DNA from 3 places in the Cupriavidus sp. 05N40 genome. Region 3 is predicted to be linked to each of the others. Evidence: predicted binding sites of a transcription regulator. Region 3 holds the regulator's gene; each other region holds the start of a gene.
The links. The regulator sigma-54, encoded in region 3, starts transcription at its own class of promoters, with help from an activator protein. The targets are predictions, from matches to a motif close to TGGCANGNAANCTGCTTT.
Positions count from the first base shown of each region.

Region 1: the regulator sigma-54 is predicted to act here: its motif matches at 14,489-14,506, upstream of AC1DO7_RS25000 (TorF family putative porin).
Region 2: the regulator sigma-54 is predicted to act here: its motif matches at 3,744-3,761, upstream of urtA (urea ABC transporter substrate-binding protein).

Region 1 is NZ_JBFTND010000117.1:6,113-22,376, forward strand. Features, by position in the region: gene AC1DO7_RS24935 (dicarboxylate/amino acid:cation symporter) at 1-417, shown strand, start outside; gene AC1DO7_RS24940 (sensor histidine kinase) at 518-2,518, shown strand; gene AC1DO7_RS24945 (sigma-54-dependent transcriptional regulator) at 2,527-3,843, shown strand; gene cmdF (tyrosine 2,3-aminomutase) at 3,945-5,579, shown strand; gene AC1DO7_RS24955 (ATP-dependent helicase) at 5,599-7,773, opposite strand; gene AC1DO7_RS24960 (TlpA disulfide reductase family protein) at 7,924-8,463, opposite strand; gene AC1DO7_RS24965 (thioredoxin fold domain-containing protein) at 8,598-9,047, opposite strand; gene AC1DO7_RS24970 (hypothetical protein) at 9,289-9,885, shown strand; gene AC1DO7_RS24975 (LysE family transporter) at 9,992-10,648, shown strand; gene AC1DO7_RS24980 (hypothetical protein) at 10,788-10,955, shown strand; gene AC1DO7_RS24985 (hypothetical protein) at 11,340-12,158, shown strand; gene AC1DO7_RS24990 (YifB family Mg chelatase-like AAA ATPase) at 12,272-13,816, opposite strand; gene AC1DO7_RS24995 (accessory factor UbiK family protein) at 13,946-14,209, opposite strand; gene AC1DO7_RS25000 (TorF family putative porin) at 14,584-15,384, shown strand; gene AC1DO7_RS25005 (P-II family nitrogen regulator) at 15,449-15,787, shown strand; partial or broken gene AC1DO7_RS25010 (ammonium transporter) at 15,818-16,264, shown strand, end outside.
Region 2 is NZ_JBFTND010000082.1:6,434-13,588, reverse strand. Features, by position in the region: gene urtC (urea ABC transporter permease subunit UrtC) at 1-614, opposite strand, end outside; gene urtB (urea ABC transporter permease subunit UrtB) at 614-2,248, opposite strand; gene urtA (urea ABC transporter substrate-binding protein) at 2,425-3,690, opposite strand; gene AC1DO7_RS19825 (hypothetical protein) at 4,081-4,359, shown strand; gene AC1DO7_RS19820 (hypothetical protein) at 4,412-4,558, shown strand; gene AC1DO7_RS19815 (MFS transporter) at 4,626-5,927, shown strand; gene AC1DO7_RS19810 (MaoC family dehydratase) at 5,978-6,457, opposite strand; gene AC1DO7_RS19805 (MaoC family dehydratase) at 6,553-7,002, opposite strand; gene AC1DO7_RS19800 (acyl-CoA dehydrogenase family protein) at 7,081-7,155, opposite strand, start outside.
Region 3 is NZ_JBFTND010000028.1:38,673-43,320, reverse strand. Features, by position in the region: partial or broken gene AC1DO7_RS09080 (HPr(Ser) kinase/phosphatase) at 1-124, opposite strand, end outside; gene ptsN (PTS IIA-like nitrogen regulatory protein PtsN) at 202-657, opposite strand; gene hpf (ribosome hibernation-promoting factor, HPF/YfiA family) at 1,062-1,412, opposite strand; gene AC1DO7_RS09065 (RNA polymerase factor sigma-54) at 1,462-2,937, opposite strand; gene lptB (LPS export ABC transporter ATP-binding protein) at 3,085-3,870, opposite strand; gene lptA (lipopolysaccharide transport periplasmic protein LptA) at 3,915-4,559, opposite strand.

The DNA of each region.
Region 1 (16,264 bases), on a different contig from region 3:
CCCACGGGTTACTCGTTCAACCTGGACGGCACCAATATCTACATGACCATGGCGGTGATCTTCATCGCCCAGGCCACCGGCATCGAGCTGACGCTGCTGCAGCAGCTCACCGTGCTGGGCGTGGCGATGATCACCTCCAAGGGCGCCAGCGGCGTGACCGGCTCGGGCTTCATCACGCTGGCCGCCACGCTGGCGGTGGTGCCTGACATCCCGGTGGCGGGCATGGTGCTGATCCTCGGCATCGACCGCTTCATGAGCGAATGCCGCGCCCTGACCAATATCATCGGCAACGGCGTGGCCACGGTGGTGATGTCGGCCTGGGAGCACGAGCTGGACCGCGCGCAGCTCGATCGCGCGCTGCGCCGTGGCGGCGATGAAACGGCCGAACTTGCCGAAGCCGGCCCCGGCGTCCGCTGAGGACGCCGCCGGCGGCCCCCGCGGCCCCGGCGGGGCGGCGGCGCCAGCCGGCGCCGCCCGCCAGCGGGTATCATCGGCGCGTGTCCCAACGCGTGCGCCGATGCCACATTCCGACGATTTTCTCGCCGTGCATGATCCCGCTTCCGCCCGCCTGGTGCATGCGCCGGGCGATGGTGGCGGCACCTGGCGGGGCTTCGCCGCGGCACTGGCCGTCGGCCTGCTGGTGCTGTGCTCGCTGACCTGGCTGGTTTCGGTGCAGCGCGGCATCGACGCCCTGCAGCAAAGCACGGCCACGCGCGCCGACCGCTACTCGGCCACGCTGGAGAGCACGCTGGACCGCTACGAGTTCCTGCCGGCGCTGGTCTCGCTCCATCCCTTCGTACACGACTTGCTCGCCGCGCCCAACGACCCGACGCGCGTGGCGGCGGCCAACCGCTATCTCGCTGAAGTCAACCGCCGCGCGCGCGCCTCGGCCACCTACGTGATCGCCGCCAACGGGCTCGCGCTGGCCGCCAGCAACCATGACGAGCCGGGCAGCTTCGTCGGCACCGACTATCGCTTCCGGCCGTATTTCCAGATCGCTTCGCGTGGCGAGGTCGGGCGCTTCTACGCCATCGGCGTGACCAGCGACGAGCCGGGCTACTACATCGCCCAGCCGGTCAAGGCGGGCGGCCGCGTGGTGGGCGTGACCGTGGTCAAGCTCAACCTGGAATGGTTCCAGCGTGCCGGTGCCGGCGGCGCCGAGCCGGTGATGGTAAGCGACGACCACGGCGTGATCTTCCTTTCCTCCGTGCCGGGCTGGCAGTACCGCACGCTGCGCCCGCTGCCGCCCGAGCTGCAGTCGGAGCTGGACCGCACGCGCCAGTACCACGACCAGGAGGTCAAGCCGCTGCCGCTGGACGCGCTGCAGTCGCCGGTCACGCGCTGGCTCGGCCAGACCGTGCTGGGCGAGGGCGCGCGGCTGGTGCGCATCGGCACCGGCGGCAAGGCTGAGCGGTACCTGGAAGTCAGCCGCAAGGTGGGCCCGGCCGACTGGACCATGCAGGTGCTGGCCGCGCTGGATCCGGTGCTGGCCAGCGCGCGCAATGCCACGCTGGGCGCGGCCCTGGCCTACGCCTGCATGTGCCTGCTGCTGTTCAACTGGCGCCAGCGCCGCCAGCGCGCGCGCGACATCGAGTACGGCCGGCGCCTGCTCGAGGCCGCCTACGACGAGCTGGAGCGCCGCGTGGAGGCGCGCACCGCCGACCTGATGGCGATCAACGAGCAGCTCGAGGCCGAGGTGGCCGAGCGCACGCGCGCCGAAAGCGAGCTGCGCGCGGCGCAGGACGAGCTGGTGCAGGCCAGCAAGCTGGCGGCGCTGGGCCAGATGGCCGCGGGCATCACCCATGAGCTGAACCAGCCGCTGGCCGCGCTGCGCACGTTCTCCGACAACACGCGCGTGCTGCTCGAGCGCGGCAAGCTCGATGCCGCCACCGACAACCTCGCCGCCATCGCCGATCTCACCGCGCGCATGGGCAAGATCACCGGTCAGCTCAAGCTGTTCGCCGGCAAGGCGCGTCCGCGCCGCCACGCGGTGCCCGTGCGCGCCGCGCTCGACCACGTGCTGGCGCTGATGGCGCCGCGCCTGGGCCAGGTCGCGCTGAAGGTGGAAGGCTTGTCGCCGCCGCCGGGCCCGGCGGTCTGGGCCGACGAGCTCAAGCTCGAGCAGGTGCTGCTCAACCTGATCGGCAACGCGCTGGATGCGCTGGCGGCTGCCCTGCCGGCGGCCCCTTGCGTGGAAGTGGCGGTCAGCGAGCAGGGCGAGACGGTCAGCATCGCCGTGCGCGACAACGGCGGCGGCATCGCCGATGACGCCTTGCCCAGGCTGTTCGAGCCGTTCTTCACCACCAAGGAAATCGGCCAGGGGCTGGGCCTGGGACTGGCCATCTCCACCTCCATCGTGCGCGAGTTCGGCGGCCAGCTGAGCGCGGCCAACCGTGCGGGGGGCGGCGCCGAATTCCTGGTGGTGCTGCGGCGCGCGACGCTGCCCGGCGCTGCCGTGGCGCCGTCCTCCGCATCTGCCGCCGCGCCATCCGGCGCTTCCTCCACCAACACCCAGTGAGCATCGCCATGCAAGACGGATTGCGTGTCCTGTTCGTCGAAGACGAACCCCTGGTGCGCCAGGCCACCGCGCAGAGCCTGGAGCTGGCTGGCTTCAATGTGCTGGCGCTGCCCTCGGCCGAGGCCGCCATGCCGCACCTGTCGGCCGAGTTTCCCGGCGTGCTGGTGACCGACGTGCGGCTCACCGGCGCCAGCGGCCTGGACCTGCTGCAACACTGCCGCAATGCCGCCCCGGGCGTGCCGGTGATCCTGGTCACCGGCCACGGCGACATCACCATGGCGGTACAGGCCATGCGCGAAGGCGCCTACGATTTCATCGAGAAGCCGTTCGGCGCGGACCGCCTTACCGAGACCGTGCGCCGGGCGCTGGAGCGCCGCGCGCTGGAACTGGAGAACCGTGCGCTGCGCCGCGAGCTGGCCGGCCCGGCCGCGGGCACGCGCATCATCGGACGCTCGCCGGCGATCGAACAGGTGCGCACGCTGGTGGCCAACGTGGCGGCCACCGACGTGCCGGTGATGATCAACGGCGAGACCGGGACCGGCAAGGAACTGGTGGCGCGCAGCCTGCACACCTTGTCCACGCGCCACCAGGCACCCTTCGTGGCGCTGAACTGCGGCGCGGTGCCGGAGGCCATCTTCGAGAGCGAGATGTTCGGCCACGAGGCGGGCGCCTTCACCGGCGCGGGCAAGCGCCGCGTGGGCAAGCTCGAGCATGCCTCGGGCGGCACGCTGTTCCTCGACGAGATCGAGAGCATGCCGCTGGCGCTGCAGGTCAAGCTGCTGCGGGTGCTGCAGGAAGGCACGCTGGAGCGGCTGGGCTCCAATGCCTCGATCGCCATCGACGTGCGCATCGTGGCCGCCGCCAAGGGCGACATGGAAGCGCTGGTGGCGCGGGGCACGTTCCGCCAGGATCTGTTGTACCGGCTCAACGTGGTGACGATCCCGCTGCCGCCGCTGCGCGAGCGGCGCGAAGACATCGTGCCGCTGTTCGAGCACTTCATGCTGGTAGCGGCGGTGCGCTACCAGCGGCCCGCGCCCATTCTTTCCGAGCTGCAGCGCCAGGCGCTGATGCAGCGCGCCTGGCAGGGCAACGTGCGCGAGCTGCGCAACGCGGCCGACCGCCTGGTGCTGGGCGTGCCGGAGGGCGGCGCGCGCGCCGACGCGCTGGACGATTCCACGCCGCTCAAGGAGCGCATGGAGCACTACGAGCGCGCGGTGATCGCCGACACGCTGGCGCGCACCGGCGGCGCGGTCAGCCAGGCGGCGGACCTGCTGCAGGTGGGCAAGGCGACCCTGTACGAGAAGATCAAGCGCTACGGGCTGTAGGCGCAAAGTCGCGTTCATCTCTTGATACACTCGCGGGCCCGGCACGCCGCGCGGCACTGCATCGCCCCGGCGTGCCCCGAACAGATCACCCGGAACAAGCCATGAACGAGGTATCCCGCCAGCCCGCATCCACCCCGGAGGCCGGCGTGGCCGTGCAGGTCGATGGACATCAACTCACCGCTGCCGCCGTGGCGCAGGTTGCGCGCGGCGCCAGTGCCGCAAGCCTGGACGCGGCGGCGCGCGAGCATGTGGCCGATGCGCGGGCGCGCTTCGAGCAGCTGGCCTCGGCCAATATCCCGATCTACGGCGTCTCCACCGGCTTCGGCGAACTGGTGCACAACTGGGTGGATATCGAGCATGGCCGCGCGCTGCAGGAAAACCTGCTGCGCAGCCACTGCGCCGGCGTGGGCCCGCTGTTCGCGCGCGAGGAAGTGCGCGCCATGATGGTGGCGCGCGCCAATGCGCTGGCGCGCGGCTATTCGGCGGTGCGCCCGCTGGTGATCGAGCAATTGCTGCGCTACGTGGAGGCCGGCATCACGCCGGCGGTGCCGCAGGTGGGCTCGCTGGGCGCCAGCGGCGACCTCGCGCCGCTGTCGCATATCGCCATCACGCTGATCGGCGAGGGCAAGGTCCTGCTGGCCGACGGCAGCACCGCGCCCACCGCGCAGGTCCTGCGCGAGCACGGCATCGAACCCATCAAGCTGGCCTACAAGGAAGGGCTGGCGCTGATCAACGGCACCTCGGCCATGACCGGCATGTCGTGCCTGCTGCTGGAGACCATGCGCGCGCAGGTGACGCAGGCGGAAATCATCGCCGCGCTGGCGCTGGAGGGGCTCAACGCCTCGGCCGATGCCTTCATGACCCATGGCCACGATATCGCCAAGCCGCATCCGGGACAGGTGCAGTCCGCGGCCAATATGCGCGCGCTGCTGGCGGGCGCCACGCGCCTGTCCGGCCACGGCCAGCTGGCCGGCGAGATGAAGACGCGCGCCGGCGCCGAGAAGAACACCGGCACCGGCGTGTTCATCCAGAAAGCCTACACGCTGCGCTGCATCCCGCAGGTGCTGGGCGCGGTGCGCGACACGCTGGGCCACTGCGCCGCGGTGGTGGAGCGCGAACTGAATTCCTCCAACGACAACCCGCTGTTCTTCGATGACGGCGAGCTGTTCCACGGCGGCAATTTCCACGGCCAGCAGGTGGCATTCGCCATGGACTTCCTGGCCATCGCCGCCACCCAGCTCGGCGTGGTGTCCGAGCGCCGCCTCAACCGCCTGCTCAGCCCGCACCTGAACAACGGGCTGCCGGCCTTCCTGGCGGCCGCCAACGAGGGCTTGAGCTGCGGCTTCGCGGGCGCGCAGTATCCGGCCACGGCGCTGATCGCGGAGAACCGCACCATCTGCAGCCCGGCCAGCATCCAGAGCGTGCCGTCCAACGGCGACAACCAGGACGTGGTGAGCATGGGGCTGATCGGCGCGCGCAATGCGCGCCGCATCATCGACAACAACCAGTACATCCTCGCCGTGGAGCTGCTGGCGGCATGCCAGGCGGCTGAGCTGGCGGGCGCGGTGGAGCACCTGTCGCCGGCCGGGCGCGCGGTGTTCGGCTTCGTGCGCGAGCGCGTGCCCTTCCTGGCGATGGACCGCTACATGACCGACGACATCGAAGCCATCGCCGCGACGCTGCGCGCGGGTGCGCTGGTCGAAGTGGTGCGCGCGGCGGGCGCCGCGGTGCACTGAGGCGCGGCGACTCAGCGACTCAGCGCCACATATCGCGCATCTTGCTGCCGAGGTCCAGCTTCGGCAGCGGCGCCTTGGCCGGCGCGTCCGGCACGGGCGGCGGCGGTGGCCACGCCCGGCTGTGGAACAGCGGCATCACGCGGTTGGGCAGGAAGCGCGTGCGCGAGGCATAGACGTGGCGGTCGCCGTAGCCGGGCTGCTGGTGCACATAGAAGCGCTGCGGCACCACGATGTCGAGGTGGTCGCGCGCGCGCGTCATCGCCACGTAGAGCAGGCGGCGTTCTTCCTCGATCTCCTCGGTGGTGCCGGTGGCCAGGTCCGACGGCAGGCAGCCGTCCACGGCGTTGAGCACATAGACGGCCTTCCATTCCTGGCCCTTGGCCGAGTGGATGGTGGAGAGGATCAGGTAGTCCTCGTCGCGCAGCGGCACGCCGGATTCGTCGCTGGAGGCGTCGGGCGGGTCGAGCGTGAGTTCGGTCAGGAAACGCTCGCGCGAGGCGTAGGTGGCGGCGATGCGTTCGAGCTGCTGCAGGTCGGCGGCGCGCGCGTGGGCGTCGTCGTGCATGCGCTCCAGGTGCGGCTGGTACCAGGCCACCACCTGCTCGAAGGCCGATGGCCACGGCGCGGCCGGCGCCATCAGGCTGCGCGCCAGCGCGACGAACTGCGGCCAGGCCTCGGCCGCCGCCGGGGGCGCCTCGAACGATTCGAGCGCGAATAGCGGCCCGGTTGCGACATCGATGGCGTCGAGCACGCGCGCGGCGGTCTTGGGGCCCACGCCCGGCATCAGCTGCAGGACGCGGAAACCCGCCATGCGGTCGCGCGGATTCTCCATCCAGCGCACCACCGCCAGCACATCCTTGACGTGGGTCGATTCCAGGAATTTCAGGCCGCCGAATTTCACGAAGGGAATATTGCGGCGGACCAGCTCGATCTCCAGCTGCGCGCTGTGGTCGGCGGCGCGGAACAGCACGGCCTGCGCGATCAGCGCCAGCCCGGCTTCGCGCCGCGCCAGGATCTGCTCGGCGACGTAGCGGGCCTGGTCGGCCTCGTCGTTGACCACCACGATGTCCGGCTTTTCGGCCGAGCCGCGGTCTGACCACAGGTCCTTGGTGAAGCGCTCGGCCGCCAGGCCGATCACCGCGTTGGCGGCAGCCAGGATGGGCTGCGTGGAGCGGTAGTTCTGCGACAGCGTGACCATGTCCGCCGCCGGCGAGAACTGCGTGGGGAAATCGAGGATATTACGCACCGTGGCGCCGCGGAAGGCGTAGATGGACTGGGCATCGTCGCCCACCACGGTGAGGCCGCGGCCGTCGGGCTTGAGCGCCAGCAGGATGGTGGCCTGCAGCGCGTTGGTGTCCTGGTATTCGTCGACCAGCACGTGATCGAAGCGCGCGCCCATGTCCTGCGCCAGCGCCGGTTCGCCCAGCGCCTGGGCCCAGTAGAGCAGCAGGTCGTCGTAGTCCAGCACGTGCTGCTTCTGCTTGGCCTCCACGTAGCCGGCGAACAGGCCGCGCAATGCATCCGCCCACATGGCGTAGCGCGGAAACCATTGCTTGAGCACGTCGTCGAGCGGGGCCTGCGTATTGACCGCGCGCGAGTAGATCGCCAGGCAGGTCTCCTTGCGCGGGAAGCGCGAGGCCTGGGCCGACAGGCCGAGATCGTGCCGTACCATGTTCATCAGGTCGGCGGCGTCGCCGCGGTCGCTGATGGTGAAGCTGGGCGACAGGCCGAGCGTCTCGGCGTACTCGCGCAGCAGGCGCGCGCCGATGGCGTGGAAGGTGCCGGACCAGTGCAGCGCGGCGCGCCCCGCGCCGGATGCCCGGTTGCCGAGCGCCTGGTCGACGATGCGCTCGACGCGCCGCCCCATCTCGGCGGCGGCGCGCCGCGAGAACGTCAGCAGCAGGATGCGGCGCGGATCGGCGCCGCCCAGCACCAGGTGCGCCACGCGGTGCGCCAGGGTATTGGTCTTGCCCGACCCGGCGCCGGCGATGACCAGCAGCGGCGCGGCCGCCTCGTGCGTCACGGCGGCGCGCTGCTCGGGGTTCAGGCTGGCGAGATAGGCGGGCGTGGCCTGGGCAGGCGGCACGGCGGAAAGTGCGTCGCCGGGCGCGGAATCCAGCAAGGCAGGGGAAGAATCGAGTAACACGGCAGGGGCCTCAGGAATGCGGGCGCGCGCATGTGCGCTGCCGTGCATGGGCGGGGGAAAGCTGCCGGTAACTGTATATCTATACAGGCCAGGCGTGCAAGCCGGGGCGTTGCGTGCCTGGCCTTGCCATCGGGTATGTGGCTGGAAAGGCTTGCGGAAAAGGTGGCTCTGGCTCTGGCGCTGGCCGGGCGGTCCCGGTCAGGCGGCCTTGGCCAGGGCGCCGTCGAGCAGCTTGTGCAGCGCGTCCCACTCGGGCTCGCCCACGTAGCGCTTGAGGATATGGCCGTCCTTGTCGATCACGAAGGTGGTCGGCGTCAGCTGCACTTCGCCGAACGCCTTGGCCGCCGCGCCGTCGGAGTCCATCGCCACCTTGAACGGCAGCTTGCGGGTCTGCGCATAGTTCATCACGTACATCGGCGGGTCGTAGCTCATCGCCACGGCCACGAACTCCAGGCCCTTGTCCTTGAACTTGTCGTAGGTGCGGACCATTTCCGGCATCTCCTTGACGCAGGTGACGCAGCTGGTGGCCCAGAAGTTGACCAGGTAGACCTTGCCCTTGAGATCGGCGGTACTCACCTTTTCACCGGACAGCAGGGTGAAGGTGGCCGGCGGCGCCGCGTTGGCCGGCGCGATGGCGCGATAGCCGAACCAGCCGAGCACGGCGGCCAGCAGCACGCCCGCGATGACGGGCCAGAGCTTGCGCTGGGAGGAAGGCGAGGGGGAAGCCGAGGTCGTCATGATGCGTGCCGACAGGTCAGAGACAAGCTCTCATTCTACTGCCCCCGCCGATGCGCTGCCGGAGGCAATTCCGGCGCCGCCAAGGGTGCGGCGATTGGCCGCAGGAATCCGCGCGGCCTGGCCCGGACCGCGGCTCACCGCGGCGTCGCTGCCAGGGCAGAGCGGGCCTGGTCCAGCGCCTGTTCCAGGTAGGCGCCGTAGAAGTCAGGCTGCAGGCCGCGCAGCGGCGTGGCCAGCGAGCGGCCGCGTGCATCGAGGAAGAGGACCGTAGGCGCCACCGCCACATTGCGGCTGCGTGCCCATTCGCGCGCGGTGGTCATGGTGCCGTCCGCGTTGCGCAGGGGCGCATTCGAGGTCATGTCGATTTCCCGCGCGACGATCTCGCCGCTGGCGGCTTGCGGGCCGAGATAGTTGCGGCGCACGGTCTCGCAGTAGACGCAGTCGGGCAGGGTGACCAGCACGACCAGCGGCTCGCCCCTGCTGGCGGCCGCCGCGGCCTGGGCGGCGAGGTCCGTGGCAGGCGGCAGGTGCGTGGAGGCGGCCATCGCCGCGGTGCCGATGGCGAGCAGGACTGCGCCGAGCATCGCGGCGCGCGCGGCCAGCCGCGCACGCGTGCTTGGCGATGGCGGCGCCGGTGGCAAGGTTTGCAAAGAGCGTGGCATGGGGTGGGCAATGAATGCGCGCTGGCGCGCGGGTTCCCCGATAATAGCGGCTTCTGCCCGAACCCGAGGCGCCGTGCCGGCATGCCTTGGGGTGCGGGACCGCACATTCCCGGGCAGGGTTCGCAGGACCGCTGCCAGGCTTTCAGCCCCCCCGACTGCCGCGATGCCACACGCCTGGTTTTCCCGTTTTTCGTCACCCTCGCTCGCCGGGCTTGTTGCGATCGCGGCCATCTGTGCGCTGGCTGCCTGCTCGCCGCGCTATGACTGGCGCACCATCCAGTCCAACGAAGGGGCTTATGCCGCGCTCTATCCGGGCAAGCCGAGCGGCGCCGCGCGCGAGGTGTCGATTGCCGGGCGCAAGCTGCCGATGACGATGGAGGCGGCGCGGGTCGACGAGACCCTGTTCGCCGTGGGCGTGGTGACCTTGCCGGCCGACGATGCCGCCATGCGGCAGGCTGCGCTGGCATCGATGCAGGCCGGGCTGCTCGGCAATCTCGGGCCGCATCCGGCCGATGCGGTCAAGACCCGCCAGGTGACGGTGATGTCCGCCGCCACGCCGGCGGTGGCGCTGGAGGGCGTGGAGGTGCAGGTGGCGGCAGTGTCGCCGCAGGACAAGTCGGCGCGCAGGCTGACGGCAAGGCTGGTGGCCTCGGGCGTGCATGTCTACCAGGCGGTGGTGCTGGAGGCGGGCGACGCGGCGCGCGACCAGCGCCAGGCCGAGCAGGTCGACCAGTTCCTCACCAGCTTCCATCCGTTCTGAGCTGCGCCGGGCCGGTGGTGCCCCATGCCGCGCGCCGGGCCGATGAGATAACGTTTGCAAGCGCCCGTGCGGGCGCGATTCTGGATTCTATTCAAGGAGTGATGTCATGCGTCTGGAAGTCTGGCTGGCCTATTTCGCAGCTTGTTGGGTGATTGCCGTGTCTCCGGGTTCGGGGGCCGTGCTGTCGATGAGCCATGGCCTGTCCTACGGGCTGCGCAAGACCACCACCACCATCTTCGGCCTGCAGACCGGACTGGTGATCATCCTGCTGGTGGCGGGCGGCGGGCTGGGCGCGCTGCTGCTTGCCTCCGAACACGCCTTTGTCGTGGTCAAGACGGTCGGCGCGCTATATCTGGTCTACCTGGGCGTGCAGCAGTGGCGCGCGCGCGTGGAAGACGGCCCGGCCGCCGCGGACCAGGGCGACGAAGCCGGCGCGCCGCGCGTGGCCGCCCTGAGCCCGCGCCGCCGCTTTGCCACCGGCCTGCTGACCAATGTCACCAACCCCAAGGGGATCATCTTCATGGTCGCGGTGCTGCCGCAGTTCATCGATCCCAATCACCCGCTGGCGCCCCAGCTCGCGATCCTCGCCGCGACCATGTGCGGCGTGGACCTGGTGGTGATGCACGGCTACGCGCTGCTCGCCTCGCGCATGCGCGGCCTGTTCCGCAACGCGCGGGCGATGCGCTGGCAGAACCGCGTGTTCGGCAGCGTGCTGGTGGCCGTAGGCGCGGCGCTGTTCTTCGTCAGGCGGCATCCGGCCTGATGCCTGATGACCGAAGCGGCCGAAGTGGCGTGCCCTCCGGCGGCCGGGTGCCGCGGGCCGGCTTTCAGCATGCCGCTGGCTTCTGACGGGGGCGTTTGCTTAAATAGGTGAGGTGAATCGTCCGACGCGGAGACCAGTCATGCCCCATTCTCACGCCGTGCAGGCCCAGCCGCGCCGCCATCCCGCCCATACCGTGCCGCCGGCCGATGAGCCCGCGCCGCCGGGCGTCCCTCCCGACCTGCCGCTGCCGCCCGAAGAGGATCCGCCGCCCGCGGAGCCGCCCGTCGCGGTGCCGCCGCGCGGGTGAAGGTACATCGCGCGCCGGACAGGGAAATGCCGTGAAGTTCGGATGACAGCGTCCGGCGTGCCAGCAGACAGGGGTCGGTCCGAGATCCCAATAGCGGTTCTGCGTGGCCGCCGGCGCGACCCGGTTTTGCGGCGCTCGTCTTTCTGTAGCGTACTCCCTGCTTCCAGCAGCCTACTGCTGCCTGCTGACTGCATATCTTTCTTCTCGCACGTCGACACACCACACGTTTACGCCCCATGCATGCGGAAATTTCTCATGCAACTTTGAGCGGTTTCTGATGGGCTTGCGCACGCAGGTAAGCCACTGTTTAGGAACGATTGTTCTCCGCTGTGGTGGGTCTCAACCTCGCAATCATTGAGAGCCCTGAACCAAGCGCACAACTTCATGGAACCAAGGGATTTATTTCTCTGCTCATTGCTTTTGATGGCGGCGAGTGGCATGAGCGCCTGCGACGGATGGGAAAGGCGCACCGATAAACCCGGATCGTCCGAGTCGGAATTGCCGAACGGCATTTTGGGCGGCGTGTCGGCGCTTTTCCGAAATGACAATCCGGCTATTTTCTCGCTCATCGGTCCCTCCGGATTTACGTTGGCTCCGTTGACTACTTATCGACAGGTGGACAGCGGCGCATTGACTTCCCTGGCTAACTTTAGATTATCGGGTGCGTCGATGCAGTTGGGCGATGTTTCGGGGAACGCGGATTTCGCATTAGGCCGATGGTCGGCCGGTACGCTGACTACCCCGCAAGGAAGCACGGAGATTCTTGATGGGAGCCCTCGGTGGTCATGGCATTACCTGCTCATCAAGCCATTAAGGGCGATGCCTGGCAATTGGACCTATCGGTGCGGCGCGCCACGTGTCACCACGATAACTTTTGTTAACGGCACCAATATCGATAGCAATCAGCAGGCCGGCACGGTCGGTGGAAAGGCAAGCTTCTCGATCCTCAATTCTGTTGCAACCGTCGATTTCCAACTGGTGGCAATGGCGGGTGGTAAAAAGGGATGGCTCAAGGGGAAGTCGATTTTCACGCGCAGTGATGCAGTGCAGAGCCACGAGGATTTCGATTCGGGTGGCATCGGCGCCAAAATCATGCTGGGATCGGCGGCCGACGGCGGCATTCATGTCGCCATGCCATATCGGGTGAGACTGGAGAACGGCGCCATTTTTCACGGGATCGCAGTGTTTCCGTGTGCAGCCTAGAAGGCTTTTGCTGGCCTTCGTGTAAATGAAAATCAAGCGGCGAATATCGTAAGCTCGCGCCGACCGCGCGAGTACCTCTCTCCCGTGCCAGTTCCCAGTCTTTCACGATGCAATCACGGCGTGCGCAAAGCACGCCGGTACTGGATCGCCTCGCCCACATGGCCGGGCTGCAATAGCTCGGCGCCTTCCAGGTCCGCCAACGTGCGGGCGATCTTCAGGACCCGGAAATACGCGCGCGCCGACCAGGCCAGCTTGGTCATGGCGCCGCGCAGCATCGCCTGCGCTTCGGGCGCGAGCGGGCAATGCTCGTCGATCTCGCGGCCTGCCAGGGCGGCGTTGGGTTTGCCCTGGCGCGCCTGCTGGCGGGCGCGCGCCGCCAGTACGCGCTCGCGCACCTCGGCGCTGGGCTCGCCGGGCGGGCCATCGAGCATTTCCTGCTGGTCCTGGGCGGGCACTTCGATCTGCAGGTCGATGCGGTCGAGCAGCGGGCCGGAGAGCCGGGACTGGTAGCGCAGCACCTGGTCGGGCGTGCAGCGGCAAGGCCGGGACGGATGGCCGAGGTAGCCGCAGGGGCAGGGGTTCATGGCCGCGACAAACTGGAAGCGGGCCGGGAAATCGGACTGGCGGGCGGCGCGCGAGATGGTGACGCGGCCTGACTCCAGCGGCTCGCGCAGGACTTCGAGCACCTTGCGGTCGAATTCGGGGAGTTCGTCCAGAAACAGCACGCCGTGATGGGCGAGCGAGATTTCACCGGGGCGGGGATTACCGCCGCCGCCGACCAGCGCCGCCGCCGAGGCGGTGTGGTGCGGCGCGCGGTAGGGCCGCTCGCGCCAGCGGGCGGGGTGGAAGCCGGCGGCGGTGAGGCTTTGCACCGCGGCGGATTCCAGCGCTTCTTCCAGTGTCATGGGCGGCAGCAGGCCGGGAAAGCGCTGCGCCAGCATGGATTTGCCGGTGCCCGGCGGCCCGATCAGGAGCGCCGAATGCTGTCCGGCGGCGGCGATCTCCATGGCGCGGCGCGCCTGCGCCTGGCCGCGGACGTCGCGCATGTCGGGGCGGGCGGGCTCGGCGCCGCCGACAGCCAGCAGCGGTTCGGCGCGCGGCAGCCGGCCCTCGGGGAGCGGGCCAAGGTGAGCGCAGACTTCCAGCAGGGAGCGCGCCGCATAGACGGTGACCCCGTCGATCAGGGCAGCTTCCGGCCCGTTCTCGGCTGCCACCACGAAGGTGCGCGGCGGCCCGGCATCGCTGGCCTGCCGCAGCGCATTGTCGCGCTGCAGGCTCATCGCCATGGCCAGTGCGCCGCGCACCGGGCGCAGATCGCCGGACAGCGACAACTCGCCGGCGAACTCGCTGGCATCCAGCCCGTCCAGCGGGATCTGGCCGCTCGCGGCCAGGATGCCCAGGGCGATGGGCAGGTCGAAGCGTCCGGATTCCTTCGGCAGGTCGGCCGGGGCCAGGTTGACGGTAATGCGCCGGTTCGGGAATTCGAAGCGGCTGTTGATGATGGCCGCGCGGACCCGCTCGCGGCTTTCACGGACCTCGGTGTCGGCCAGGCCGACGATGCTGCAGGCAGGCAGGCCGTTGGCGAGGTGAACCTCGACCGACACCAGCGGCGCCTCGAGTCCGGTCAGCGCCCGGCTGCGCAGCAGGGCGAGGCTCATCGTTGCTCCGCAAACTTCAAGGAAGTGTTAACGAAAATGGCCGCCGGAGTGCGGCGGCCATGATGGCGGACAAGACGCTTGCCCGGCGTCATCGGCGACCCGGGGCGGATGCGCGGCGCGCCAAGCGCTTCAGCCGGCAGCCGGCTTGTCGGAGCCGCCGGCGGCGCGACGCTCCAGCTCGAGCACGCGGGCTTCCAGTTCTTCCAGGCGCGCGCGGGTACGGGCCAGCACCTGCGACTGCACGTCGAATTCCTCGCGCGTGACCAGGTCCAGCTTGGAGAAGCCCTGGGTCATCATGCTGCGCACGTTTTTCTCGATGTCCTTGGCGGGCGAGTTGCGCAAGGCTTCGCTGACCTTGGCCTGGAAATCGTTGAACAGGTCGGTCGGTTTCATGGTGATTCTCCTTTTGCACCGCCTTGGTGCGGATGATGGGTGGGCGGATTTCGCGTGCTGCATCACGGTGCACCCGGCCGGAACGCGGGCAAACGCGGTGCGTGCACGGCACCTGCCGCCGGCTTGGGCCGATTATCGCGCTTCATGCGCCGCCGGGAAAGCGCCGGCGAGGCCTGGTAACACCTTTTAACGTGCCGCCGGCCGCTCAGCGGGCTTTCCAATGACGCAGGGGAGAGGTCCTTTCTTCACAAAAATACGGTTCCTGCATGGCGGCAGACCTGGCACGGCAGTTGCAGTAATGAATCCGGGAGCCTTGTTTCACTATCGAATCCAAACACACGAGTACCGAGCCAGAGGAAAAGGAGAAGAAATCCATGAAGAAGTTGGCCCTTGCAGTCAGTGCCAGTGCAGTTGTGCTTTGCGGCCTCAGCTCCGCAGCTTTTGCCCAGAGCGCATCCGACGCCGCGGCGGCTCCTGCCGCCGCGGCCGAGGCCTCGCCGCATACGTTCACGGCCAATGTGACCCTGGCTACCGAATATCGCTATCGCGGCCTGATGCAGACCAATCACCGCCCCGCCATCCAGGGTGGCTTCGACTACTCGCATTCGAGTGGCTTCTACATCGGTAACTGGAACTCGAACATCAGCTGGCTCAGCGACAGCAACTCGCAGGTCTCGGCGCCGATCGAGATGGACTTCTACGGCGGTTTCAAGAACACCGTCACGATCGCCGGGCTGGAATGGAACTACGACGCCGGCGTGCTGCAGTACTACTACCCGGGCGACTACCCGGCCGGCTTCACGCGCCCGTACACCACGGAACTGTACGTCGGCGCGGGCTACGGCCCGGTGTTCCTGAAGTATTCGCAGTCGCTGACCAACCTGTTCGGCTTTGCCGACAGCAAGTACAGCTACTACGTGGACCTGACGGCCAACGTGCCGCTGAACTTCTGGGACCTGACGGTGAACGCGCACGTCGGCTACCAGAACGTGAAGCACATCAACAGCGCCTCGTACACGGACTGGAAGATCGGCCTGACCAAGGACCTGGGCAAGGGCTTCGCGCTGGCGGTCGCCTATATCGACACCAACGCGCACAACTCGGTCTATACCAATACGTCCGGTCGCTATGTCGGCCGCGCCACGGCCTGGGCTTCGATCACCAAGACTTTCTAAACCAGCATGAGGTAGAGCGGGCGCCGGGCGGATACCGGGCCGACCCGCTCAGAGGAGAAATCGGATGAAACTGATCATCGCTGTCATCAAGCCGTTCAAGCTCGACGAGGTGCGCGAAGCGCTCTCGGACGTCGGGGTGTCCGGCATCACCGTGACCGAAGTCAAGGGCTTCGGCCGCCAGAAGGGCCATACCGAGCTGTACCGGGGCGCGGAGTACATCGTGGACTTCCTGCCCAAGGTGAAGATCGAAGTGGCCGTCCCGGACGACGTGGTCGACCGGGCCATCGAGGCGATCGAAAAATCGGCGCGCACTGGCAAGATCGGCGACGGCAAGATCTTTGTTGCCCCGATCGAGCAGGTCATCCGCATCCGCACCGGCGAGACCGGCGGCGATGCGCTGTGACGCACAGCCCAACGACAAGAGGTTAATCACATGAAATCCTGGATCAAGCGCATCCTGAGCACCGGCGCCCTGGCGCTGGCCCTGGGCACGGCCGGCATCGGCGTGGCCACCCACGCCGTGGCGCAGGACAAGCCCGCCGCGGAAGCCTCGGCTCCGGCTGCCGCCGCGGCCCCGGCAGCGGCTCCGGCCGCCGCGGCGCCTGCAGCGGCTGCTCCCGCGGCAGAGGCAGCGGCTCCCGCCGCCGCCCCGGCACCCGTGCCGACCACGGGCGACACCGCCTGGCTGCTGGTATCGACTGCCTTCGTCATCCTGCTGACGCTGCCCGGCCTGGCCCTGTTCTACGGCGGCCTGGTCCGCTCGAAGAACATGCTGTCGGTGCTGATGCAGTGCCTGGTGATCTTCTCGCTGGTGTCGCTGCTGTGGGCCATCTACGGCTATAGCTTCGCCTTCACCGAGGGCAACGCGTTCTTCGGCGGC
Region 2 (7,155 bases), on a different contig from region 3:
GTGAAGCCGTTGTTGCCGCCGAAGCCGGTCTCGTTGCGGAAGAACAGCAGCATGGCGGCGTATGTCATCGCCTGCGTGATGATCGACAGGTACACGCCCTTGATGCGCGAACGGAAGGCGAAGAAGCCGAACAGCCACGCCAGCACGCCCGGCACCAGCACCACCAGCAGCATCGAATAGCCGAGGTGCTCGGTGCCGTGCCAGAACCACGGCAGCTCCTTCCAGTCGAGGAACACCATGAAGTCCGGCAGGTCGCTCTTGTACACGCCTTCGCGCCCGATGGAGCGCATCAGGTACATGCCCATGGCATAGCCGCCGAGCGCGAAGAACAGGCCGTGGCCGAGGCTCAGGATGCCGCAATAGCCCCACACCAGGTCCAGCGCGATGGCGGCCAGCGCGAAGCACATGATCTTGCCGACCAGCGTCAACGCGTACGCCGACAGGTGCAGCGGATGGCCTTCGGGCAGCAGCAGCGCGCACACCGGCACGCCCACGCCGACGATCAGCGCGATCGCCAGCAGCGCGGCCCAGCCGCGCCGCGAGAACAGCGGCTGGCGCGCGGGCACCGCCAGGCGGAAGCCCGTTGGGGATGGATTGGTTGTCGTTGTCTGCATCATGCCTCCGCGCTGCGCCCCTTGAGCGCGAACAGTCCCTGCGGGCGCTTCTGGATGAAGAGCACGATCAGCACCAGGACGAAGATCTTGGCCAGCACCGCGCCGTAGAACGGCTCGATGAATTTGTTGATGAGGCCCAGGCCGAAGGCGCCGATGATGGTGCCGGCCAGCTGGCCCACGCCGCCCAGTACCACGACCATGAACGAATCGATGATGTAGGCCTGGCCGAGATCCGGCCCGACATTACCGATCTGCGACAGCGCGCAGCCGCCCAGCCCCGCGATGCCCGCGCCGAAGGCGAAGGCGTAGCTGTCCACCTTCCACGTGCGCACGCCGACGCAGGCCGCCATGGTGCGGTTCTGCGTGGTGGCGCGCACGAACAGGCCGAGCCGCGTGCGGTTGAGCACGCCCCACGCCACCGCCACCACGGCCAGCGCGAACACGATGATGACCATGCGGTTGTAGGGCAGCACCAGGCCCGGCAGCATCTCGATGCCGCCGCTCATCCAGGACGGATTGGCCACTTCCACGTTCTGCGCGCCGAACAGCGTGCGTACCGCCTGCATCAGCAGCAGGCTTACGCCGAAGGTGGCCAGCAGCGTTTCGAGCGGCCGCCCGTAGAGATGGCGCAGCACCAGCCGCTCGAGCACGAAGCCGACGATGCCCGAGGCCAGGAACGATGCCGGCAGCGCCGCCAGCAGGTACCAGTCGAAGGCGCCGGCGAAGTGCGCGCGGAACACGCCCTGCACCATGTAGGTGGCATAGGCGCCGATCATGAGGAATTCGCCGTGCGCCATGTTGATGACGCCGATCAAGCCGTAGGTGATGGCCAGGCCCAGCGCGGCCAGCAGCAGCACGCTGCCAAGGCTCAGGCCGGCGAACAGGTTGCCGATCAGCTCGGCGCGGCGCTGGTCGCCGCGCAGCGCATCGAGCGCCTGCTGGGCGGCGCCGCGCAGTTCCGCATCGGGCTCGCGGTAGTTGCCGGCGGCGTCCTTCTCCAGCAGCGGCTGCAGCTTCTGCCGGCTTTGCGGATTGCTGTCCAGGCCGAGGATCCTGATCGCTTCGAGCCGGTCATTGCGGTTGCCGTCGGCCAGCACGATATTGGCCCAGATCACGTCGAGCTTGGTGCGCAGGCCGGCGTCGGCCTCGGCCTTGCGCGCGGCTTCCACGACTTCGCGCGAGGCGCTGCCGGGCTGGTCCAGCAGCGTATTGACGGCCTGCGCGCGCACCAAAGCGTCGGACGACTGCAGCAGCATGCTGCTGGCCGCGCTGTCCACCATTGCGCGCAGGCTGTTGTTCAGGGTGAGCGACTCCAGCGCGTCGGGCTTGACGTCGACCGGCTTGCCGCTGATGGCATCGACCAGCTTGTCGCCGTCCTGGCGCACCATGCCGACAGCGGGAGCGTATTGCAGCGTATCGTCCTGCAGCGCCTTGAGGATGGGAGCGGCCTGCTCTGCCGGCGCCTTGGTGAGCGCGCTCAGCGCCGCGGTCTTGGCGTCGAAGTCGTCTTCGACCAGCGGCTTGAGGTCGGCCTGTGTCAGCGGCGCCGCCCACAGCGGCGCGGCGGCCAGCAGCAGCGCTGCCAGCAGGGCGCGCAGCCACGGCACGGCGGAAATGAATTGGGATCGGTGCATAAGTGCCGGCGGAGTCTTGGTGGCGCGTTGGGTCGCGTCTTGGTGTTCTCTGTGTTCGGGTGGGAGCAGCACGAGGCGGTAGAAGACCCGCTGTTTCGCTCCCGCTGCCTTGCTCCTCCGTCCCGCGCACGGGACGGAGGAGCAAGGCCTGGCAATGTGAAGTAGCCCGACAGGCCTTACATCACCTTGTCCGGCTTGCCTTCGTTACCCGCGATGAACGGGCTCCACGGTTGCGCGCGGACTGCCTTCGGGGTCTTCCACACCACCGAGAACTGGCCGTCGCCCTTGACCTCGCCGATCATCACCGGCTTGTACAGGTGATGGTTCTCGCCCATGGTCAGCGTGAAGCCGTCCGGCGCCTTGAAGGTCTGGCCATACATGGCGGCGCGCACCTTGTCGGTATCGGTGGTGCCGGCCTTCTTCACTGCCTGCGCCCACATGTGGATGCCAACGTAGGTGGCTTCCATCGGGTCGTTGGTCACGCGCTTCTCCGCGCCCGGCAGGTTGTTGGCCTTGACCCACGCAGCCCATTGCTTCTTGAAGGCATCGTTCTCGGGGTTCTTGACCGACATGAAGTAGTTCCACGCGGCCAGGTGGCCCACCAGCGGCTTGGTATCGATGCCGCGCAACTCTTCCTCGCCGACCGAGAACGCCACCACCGGCACGTCCTTGGCCTTCAGGCCGGCGTTGCCCAGTTCCTTGTAGAAGGGCACGTTGGAGTCGCCGTTGATGGTGGAGATCACCGCGGTCTTGCCGCCCTGCGAGAACTTCTTGATGTTGGCGACGATGGTCTGGTAGTCGCTGTGGCCGAACGGCGTGTAGACTTCTTCGATATCCTTGTCCGCCACGCCCTTGCTCTTGAGGAAGGCGCGCAGGATCTTGTTGGTGGTGCGCGGGTASACGTAYTCGGTGCCSAGCAGGAAGAAGCGCTTGGCGCCGCCGCCTTCCTTGCTCATCAGGTATTCCACCGCGGGGATGGCCTGCTGGTTGGGTGCCGCGCCGGTATAGAAGACGTTCTTGGACATCTCCTCGCCTTCATACTGCACCGGGTAGAACAGCAACGAATTCAGTTCCTCGTAGACCGGCAGCACCGACTTGCGCGATACCGAAGTCCAGCAGCCGAACGTGACGGCGACCTTGTCCTTGGTGATCAGCTGGCGGGCCTTCTCGGCGAACAGCGGCCAGTTGGAGGCCGGGTCCACCACCACCGGTTCGAGCTTGCGGCCGAGGACCCCGCCGCTCTTGTTGATCTCGTCGATGGTCATCAGCGCCACGTCCTTGAGGGACGTTTCGGAAATGGCCATGGTGCCGGACAGCGAATGCAGGATGCCGATCTTGATCGGCTCCTTGGACTGCGCCATTGCCAGCGGGCTGACGCCAGCGGTTGCGAAAAGCGCCGCGGCGGCTACCGCCGACAGCTTCAGCATGTCACGTCGTTTCATTACAGCTCCCAGATTGTCGTGTTTGATAAGGAACAACGCACCCCGGGAATGCTTCTGCAACTAGCGTGCCATGGCGTGAAGCGCGTGCCCGGGCCCTCCAGCACGGGCCCGGGCGCCTCCGGCGACAACGGCCGGCCCTTGCGCACCACGACAGTGCGCCGCCCGCGCGCACCAAGCATGTGCGGCGCGCAAAGCCCACTTCAGATTGGGGCACACCTGCACACCGGCACCGGCGGCGCTGGTGCGCGGCGGCACCATACTGCAGCGCGCCGGTCGCCTGCCTTCGCGCGCGACATGCTGCGCCGTGACTTGCCCGAATCCGGAAACGGCTCTATGGTTCCCCATCGCTGCGGCGGCACATAGAAAAAGCAGCAACCGGAGACAGCCAATTTGAAAGCCGCACGGCAGCAGCTGGACGGCACCGGCGCCCGCACGGGCGTGCCCGGCGCCGACCGTATCGTGGTCAGCGGGGCGGGCTTGGCCGGCACGGTCGTCGGCACGTGGCGCGACAACACCTGTCCCGGCCGTGGCAGCGACATCCCCTTTCATCCCTGCAGTTTTTCCTTTGCACCGAAGCGGGACCGGTCCGCGGCGTACCGCTGGCAGCCAGCCACGCCGCGCCGGCGGGATTTCACGCTGCGCAAGGCGGCTGAGGCCGCGGCCCGCTAGCCACCCTGCCCGCCCACGCCGTCGGGTCACGACCCGCGACAGGAGAATGCCAATGAGAGCGCCTGCAAGACAAAGCGGTCATGGCCACTGTCGCCGCGCCGGCGATCAGGCGCGCTGCGCGGAGACCGGCGGCGGCCACCTGGCCATGCCGGAGCAGCCCGGACGGCTGCGCGATCTGATCGTGCGGCACCTGGATTGAACGCGCCGCGCCCCGCTTCCCACCCGATTCCCACCCGCCTCTTCCCTGCCACCCACCGCGCATACCCATGAACCTTCCCTCGTCCTACCAGCCGCGTCGCGCCTGGGCCATGGCTTCGATGCTGACCTGGCTCGCGCTGATCAACTTCCTCGACAAGATCGTACTGGGCATGGTCGCCGTGCCGATGATGGCGGACCTGAAGCTGTCGCCCGCGGAATTCGGACTGGTCGCCAGCAGCTTCTTCTGGCTGTTCGCGCTGTCCACCGTGCTGGTGGGCTTTCTCTCCAACCGCGTTGCCACGCGCTGGCTGCTGCTGGCGATGGGCGTGGCATGGGCGGTACTGCAGGTGCCCGTGGTGCTGGCCGGCTCGGCCATGACCATCCTGGTGTGCCGCATGCTGCTGGGCGCGGCGGAGGGTCCGGCCTTCCCGATCTCCGTGCATGCGCTCTACAAATGGTTTCCCGACCACAAGCGCAACCTGCCCGTGGCGGTGGTGAACCAGGGCGCCACGGTGGGCCTGCTGGTGGCGGGCCTGGCGATTCCGCTGGTGTCGCTGCAGTGGGGCTGGCGCGCCAACTTCATCGTCCTCGGCGCGATCGGCGCGGCGTGGAGCGTGATGTGGCTCTGCGTGGGCCGCGAAGGCTCGCTGACCCAGCCCGCGGCGCAACATGCGGGCGGCGGCGCGCCCGCCGCGCGGCTGCCCTACCGGCGCATCTTCCGTGACCCGACCGTGCTGTCGTGCATGGCGCTGAACTTCTGCGCCTACTGGGCACTCGCGCTCGCGCTGACATGGCTGCCGGCGTGGATGGAGAAGGGACTCGGCTTCAACCCGGTGGCCACGGGCCGCTGGTACGCGGTGATCGTGGTGGCGGCCATGCCGACCACGCTGGTGCTGAGCTGGCTGTCGCAGCGCATGCTGCGCAATGGCGCCTCTTCGCGGCTGGCGCGCGGCGTCCTGATTTCAGTCCCGGCCATGGCGGGCGGCGTGATGTACCTGGTGATCGAATCGGTGACGCTGTCGCCGGTGCCGATGGTCCTGCTGCTGGCGGTGGCGGGCGCGCTGCCGCCGGTGGCCTATGCACTCTCGCCCGCCATGCTGGCCCAGGTCGTGCCCGAAGCGCAGCGCGGCAGCGTGCTGTCGATCCATACCGCGGTGATTTCGCTGGCGGGCATCGTGGCGCCGGCGGTGATGGGGCAGCTGGTGCAGCGCCACGGCATGAACGGCGGCTTCGACGTGGGCTTCACCATCAACGCCCTGCTCCTGCTCGTCAGCGGTGCGATGGGCTTGCTGTGGCTGAATCCGGAGCGCTCGGCAAAGGCGCTGGCAAGGGCCACGCAGGAGATGATGCCGGCGCGGTCGCCGGCCTGAGGCAGGCACGCGGCCGGGGCGGGCTCGCCGCCGCGGCCGCGTCGCGAGGACTACGAATAGCGGCGGCTGATCGATTCCGCCACGCACACGGGCCGGTCGCTGCCTTCGCGCTCGACCGTGACCTCCCAGTTCGACTGTGCGCCGACCAGGCCGGGCGCGTTGGGCAGCGGCTCCAGGCGCTCCACCGACAGCAGTTTCACGCGCGCGCGCAGGCGGCTGCCGACCGGCACCGGCGCGGTGAAGCGCACGCGGTTCAGCCCGTAGTTCACGCCCATCTTTACGCCGGGCATGTCCAGCGCGTTATGCATGAAGGCCGGCAGCAGCGACAGCGTCAGGAAGCCGTGCGCCACCGGTCCGCCGAACGGCGATTCGCGGCGGGCGCGCTCCACGTCGATATGGATCCATTGATGATCGCCGGTGGCTTCGGCGAACTGGTTGACCTGTTGCTGGGTGATCTCGATCCAGTCGCTGGTGGCCACTTCCTGGCCCTGCAGGCTTTCCAGTTCTTCGAGCGAAGCGATGGTACGCATGATGTCTCCTCGTTGTTGTGGTGGTGAGCGGCGGCCGCGATCGGCGTCGGTGCGGCCAGATGATGCCTTGATGTCCGCGGGCTGGCAACGGCCTCTCAGACCGGGCGGCGGCCGTACATGCCCATGCCCTTGACCGTGCAGACCAGCTCGCCGCGCTGGTTGGTGGCTTCCCATTGCGTGTGCACCACGCCGCGGTCCGGCCTGGAGGCCGATGCGCGCGCGTCGAGCACCACCAGCGACACGCTCAGCGTATCGCCGGCATAGACCGGCTTGAGCCAGCGGATCTCGTCCACGCCGGGCGAGCCCATGCTGGCCGCACCGGTGGTCATGCTGTCCACCAGCAGCCGCATCATGATCGAGCAGGTCATCCAGCCGCTCGAGATCAGGCCCTTGTAGATGCTGTCCTGCGCCGCTTCCTTGTCGATATGGAAGGGCTGGGGATCATACTGGCGCGCGAAGGCGAGGATCTCCTCCTCGGTCACCAGGTGGGAGCCGAGGTCGCACTTGCTGCCGACGGCGAAGTCTTCGAAATACAGGGTGGGCATGGATCGTTCCGTCTACGGCCACTGCAGAATGAAAAAACCGCGCCTGGACTACGGCGCGGTTCTTGTCTTCGACCTGGATCAGGCAGTTTCCAGGAAGCCGGGCTGGGTCGCGAAGCGGCCCAGATGGTGATCGACATCGCCGAAGGTGGTGTT
Region 3 (4,648 bases):
CTTCACGCGCGAACTCAACGTCGAAGGCCCGGTCGGCCCCTTCCAGGCCAGCGACCCAGGAGAGTTTGATGTCGGCTGCGTTGTCGTCGAAGATCGACTGCGAGGTGACGCCAGTGAGTTCCATGCGGTGCTTTCGGGGGACAGGCTTTCAGGCCGGGGAGGCAACGGCCCTGTTGGCCGGGCAGGGCTTGCCCCGGCGGGTCAGGGATGCCATTGCGTCAGCAACTGGTGCACGGCATCGGGAGTGGGCAGGGTAGCGAGTCCTTCGCGCATTTCGCGGTCGGACAGCAGCTGGGCAATCTCGGAAAGGATCTCCAGGTGCTGCTGGGTAGCCTGTTCGGGCACGAGCAGGAAGATCAGCAGCGACACCGGCTTGCCGTCAGGCGACTCGAAGGGGATCGGCTCGCCCAGGCGCATGAAGGCGGCCAGGGGCTGCTTGAGGCCCTTGATGCGACCGTGCGGAATGGCAACCCCGGCTCCGAGGCCGGTCGAGCCCAGCGATTCGCGGGCGAACAGGTTGTCGGTCACGGTAGCGCGCGCTACGCCATGGTTGTTCTCGAAGAGGAGCCCGGCCTGTTCGAACACCCGCTTCTTGCTGGTGACGCTGACGTCGAGGTTGATGTTGCCGGGTGGCAGCAATTTAGCCAAACGATTCATGTGGAATGCGCAGGTTTTTCTAGTAAGCAGGCCCGTGGCCAGGAGAGGGCCGCACCAGGCAAAGGGGATAGAAAGGCTCGTGCCCTCGTTTCACCGGTTATCCCATGCCGGTGTCGGGCGTCTGGCCATTATAGAGCAGGCCCGCCCCCGCCTTGTGCATTGCAATAGCCGATGCGCGGAAGCGGTGCCGCGCGCACGGAAAAATTGCCGCGCTATTGCTTATGTATTGCACAGCATACACCGGGAGCGTGGCCTTGCGGAATCCCCTTGCGTGATTCGATACCGGCCGTAAATGCGGGAGAACGCCACAAAAATGTGCGCAAAAAAGCCGCGCATCGGGCGCGGCTTGTTCTGGTTTCAAGGGACTGACACCGACGGCCCCCTAGGTGGGCCGCCAGGCACGGTCATTGCTGCATCTGCGCTGCGGCCAATTGATACTTGACCGCTTCGCGGTCGTGGCTTTGCACGCGATCCTTGTGGCGAATCACCTGCCGGTCGAGCTTGTCGACTAGCGCGTCGATAGCGGCATACAGGTCTTCGTGATGCGCTTCGACAAAGATGTCCTTGCCCTTGAGATGTAGATTGATTTCCGCGTACTGCCGCCGGTCCTTTTCTTTTGTATTGTCGACAGATAGCAGCACACTTACGCCAATGACTTGATCGAAATGCCTGACGATACGCTCCAGTTTCGTTTCCACGTACTCACGCAGCGGGGGCGTGATGTCCAAGTGGTGTCCACTGATCTTGAAGTTCATAGCGTTTCTCCTTCTGAAAGAGTTGCATCAGGCAGGCGATGCAACTCGGCTACAAAGACTTGCGGAGATTTACGGCAGGGATTTTCAGCGCCTCGCGGTACTTGGCGACGGTACGGCGCGCCACCACGAAGCCTTGCTCGCCGAGCAGTTCGGCGATCCTGCTATCCGACAGGGGATTCCTGGGATCTTCGGCTCCTATGAGTTGCTTGATCAACGCTCGAATTGCCGTTGAAGAGGCCGCGCCGCCGGTTTCTGTGGATACGTGACTGCCGAAGAAATACTTCAGCTCGAAAGTCCCCATCGGCGTTGCCATGTATTTATTGGTTGTCACCCGAGAGATGGTGGACTCGTGTAGACCCAGTGTATCGGCAATCTCCCGCAAAACCAAGGGGCGCATCGCAATTTCCCCGTGGGTGAAGAAGTTCTTTTGACGTTCGACAATCGCTTGTGCGACGCGCAATATGGTGTCGAAGCGCTGCTGGATATTCTTGATCAACCAGCGTGCTTCCTGCAATTTTTGCTGCAGTCCGGCAGCCCCTGAATCGCCTTTTGCACCGCGCAAAATCTGCGCGTACATATCGTTGATGCGTAGCCGCGGCATCACATCCGGATTGAGTTGCGCGATCCAGCCGCCGCTCATTTTTCGCACGAAAACATCCGGCACCACGAAATCCGCCTCGGGGCGGCTATAGGCATGGCCGGGATACGGGGCGAGCGAGCGGATCAGTTCGTGCGCGGCCTTGAGGTCGGCCTCGTCGACCTGCAGCGCTTTCTTCAGGCGCGTGTAGTCGCGCACCGCGAGCAGCTCCAGGTGGCTGGTGACGATGGTCAGGGCCAGTTCGCGCTGCGGATGGGTGAGCCGGCGCAGTTGCAGCGCCAGGCATTCGGCGGCGTTGCGCGCACCTACGCCGGCCGGGTCGAAGCTCTGCAGCAGGGTCAGGACGGCGTGTACCTCGTCGATCTCGAACTCGAGTTCCTCGGGCAGTTCGGCGCAGATCTCCTCGAGCGAAGCGCTAAGGTATCCGTCGTCGTCCAGCGACTCGACCAGGAAGATCGCGAGCCCTTTGTCGCGCATGGAAATCTTCAGCGGCGCGAGTTGCTCCATCAGGTGCTCGCGCAGCGTCGGCTCGGCGTCACGCAGCTGCATCGGCGTCTTTTCGTCCTCGTCGCCCTGCGGGCGGCGGGCAAAGTCGTCGAGGCTCCAGTCGCTGCCGTAATCCTCGCCGCTGTCGGCGTAGTTGTCGTCGCCATCGGCGGCGCCGTCGGGGCGGTTCTCGCTGGTGCCCTGGCCATCGGCGGGCGCAGGCGCGGGCGCGCTCTGCAGGTTGACGGAGCCATCGGCACCCACGCGCAGCGGGCTTTCGATCCAGTCGTTTTCGCGTTCGAGCAGGGGGTTCTCGGTGAGCGCTTGCTCAACTTCCTGCTGCAGTTCGAGCGTGGACAGTTGCAGCAGCCGGATCGACTGCTGGAGTTGCGGCGTAAGCGCGAGATGCTGCGAGAGGCGGAGCTGTAGCGACGGTTTCATGCGACCTATTTTATGCGCAACTTCCATGCCGTTGGAACGGAAATTGCTATCGCTGATGCCGCCGTGATCGTTTGCAGGATGAAAGGCGACATGAACGCCGCCTGGCCGCGAATATCCCGGCTGCGCGGCAGTAGGCCGCGCCCCGCGTTACATGCGGAAGTTCTCGCCCAGGTAGACCTTGCGCACCGATTCGTTGGCAATGATGTCTTCGGGCTGGCCTGACGCCAGCACGGTGCCTTCGCTGATGATATACGCGTGGTCGCAGATGCCAAGCGTCTCSCGCACGTTGTGGTCCGTGATSAGCACGCCGATGTTGCGRGCCTTGAGGAAGCTGACGATGCGCTGGATTTCGCCCACCGCGATCGGGTCCACGCCGGCGAACGGTTCGTCGAGCAGGATGAAGCGCGGCGCGGAAGCCAGCGCACGGGCGATTTCCACGCGGCGGCGCTCGCCACCGGACAGCGACAGCGCCGGATTCTCGCGCAGGTGGGCGATCTGCAGGTCGTCGAGCAGCGAGTCCAGGCGTCGCTCGATATCCGCCTTGGACAGCGGCTTGCCGTCGTGCACCTGCAACTCGAGCACGGCGCGGATGTTCTCCTGCACGTTGAGCTTGCGGAACACCGAGGCTTCCTGCGGCAGGTAGGACAGGCCCATGCGCGCGCGCTCYTGGATSGCSAGGCCGCTGATGTGCTTGTCGTCGAGCACGATGTCGCCTTCGTCCAGCGCCACCAGCCCGACGATCATGTAGAACGAAGTGGTCTTGCCCGCGCCGTTGGGACCCAGCAGCCCGACCACCTCGCCGCTCTTCACGTCGAGCGACACGTCCTTGACCACCGTGCGCGAGCCGTAGCGCTTCTTCAGGTGGCGCACGACCAGGGTGCTGCTCTCGGTCAGGACGTTGGGCTGGGACGGTTCGGTTTGGGTAGCGGTCATGAAGGCTGAATCCGTGGATCGGGCGGCGCTGCTGCGCGCCGGCGTCAGGGGTTGGRGGGGGCAGGGGCCGGCTTGAGCGGCAGCGGACTGGCGGCGGCGCCGCTGGCGGGCTGCTCCTGGCGCGGCGAGAGCACCGCGCGCACGCGTCCGGACGGGCTGCCTGCCGTGGCGTTCTCGGCGCCGCCGGTGGCCGTGTAGAACTCGTTGCGGCTGTCGTAGGTGATCACGGCACCGCGGATCTCGTCGACCAGCTTGGCGCCGGCCAGGCGCGCCATGCGGGCGCGGCCGATCAGCTTGGAGATTTCCTGCTTGCCGTCGGACTCGATGCGGTCGCCCCAGCCGTCGATGTATTCGTCGACGTTGTCGCGCTTCTGGCGGATATAGGCCTGCTTGCCTGCCTTCGAGGTGGCCACGGCGTACTGGTAGCCCTCGGGGTCGGTGCGCACTTCGGCCGCATCGGACTTCAGCACCATGGTGCCCTTGGTCAGCACCACGTTGCCGGTCAGTACGTACACCTGCTTGACGTCGTCGTAGCTGGCATTGTCCGCCTCCAGCACCAGTGGCTTGTCGCGGTCGGCCTTCTCGGCGCGGGCGGGCGCGGCCAGCGCAAGGCCGAGCATGGCTGCCAGCGTCAGCAGGGCAGCCGTGCTGCGACGGCGACAGGACGATGTCGTCAGGAATGGATTCATATTGGCGTGGTGGCGGTTGGCGCGGGCGGCTCTGGCCCGCGGGCGGCTTCGTTTCTTGGCTGTTTCCGGGCGCGGCGCGTCAGGCTTCG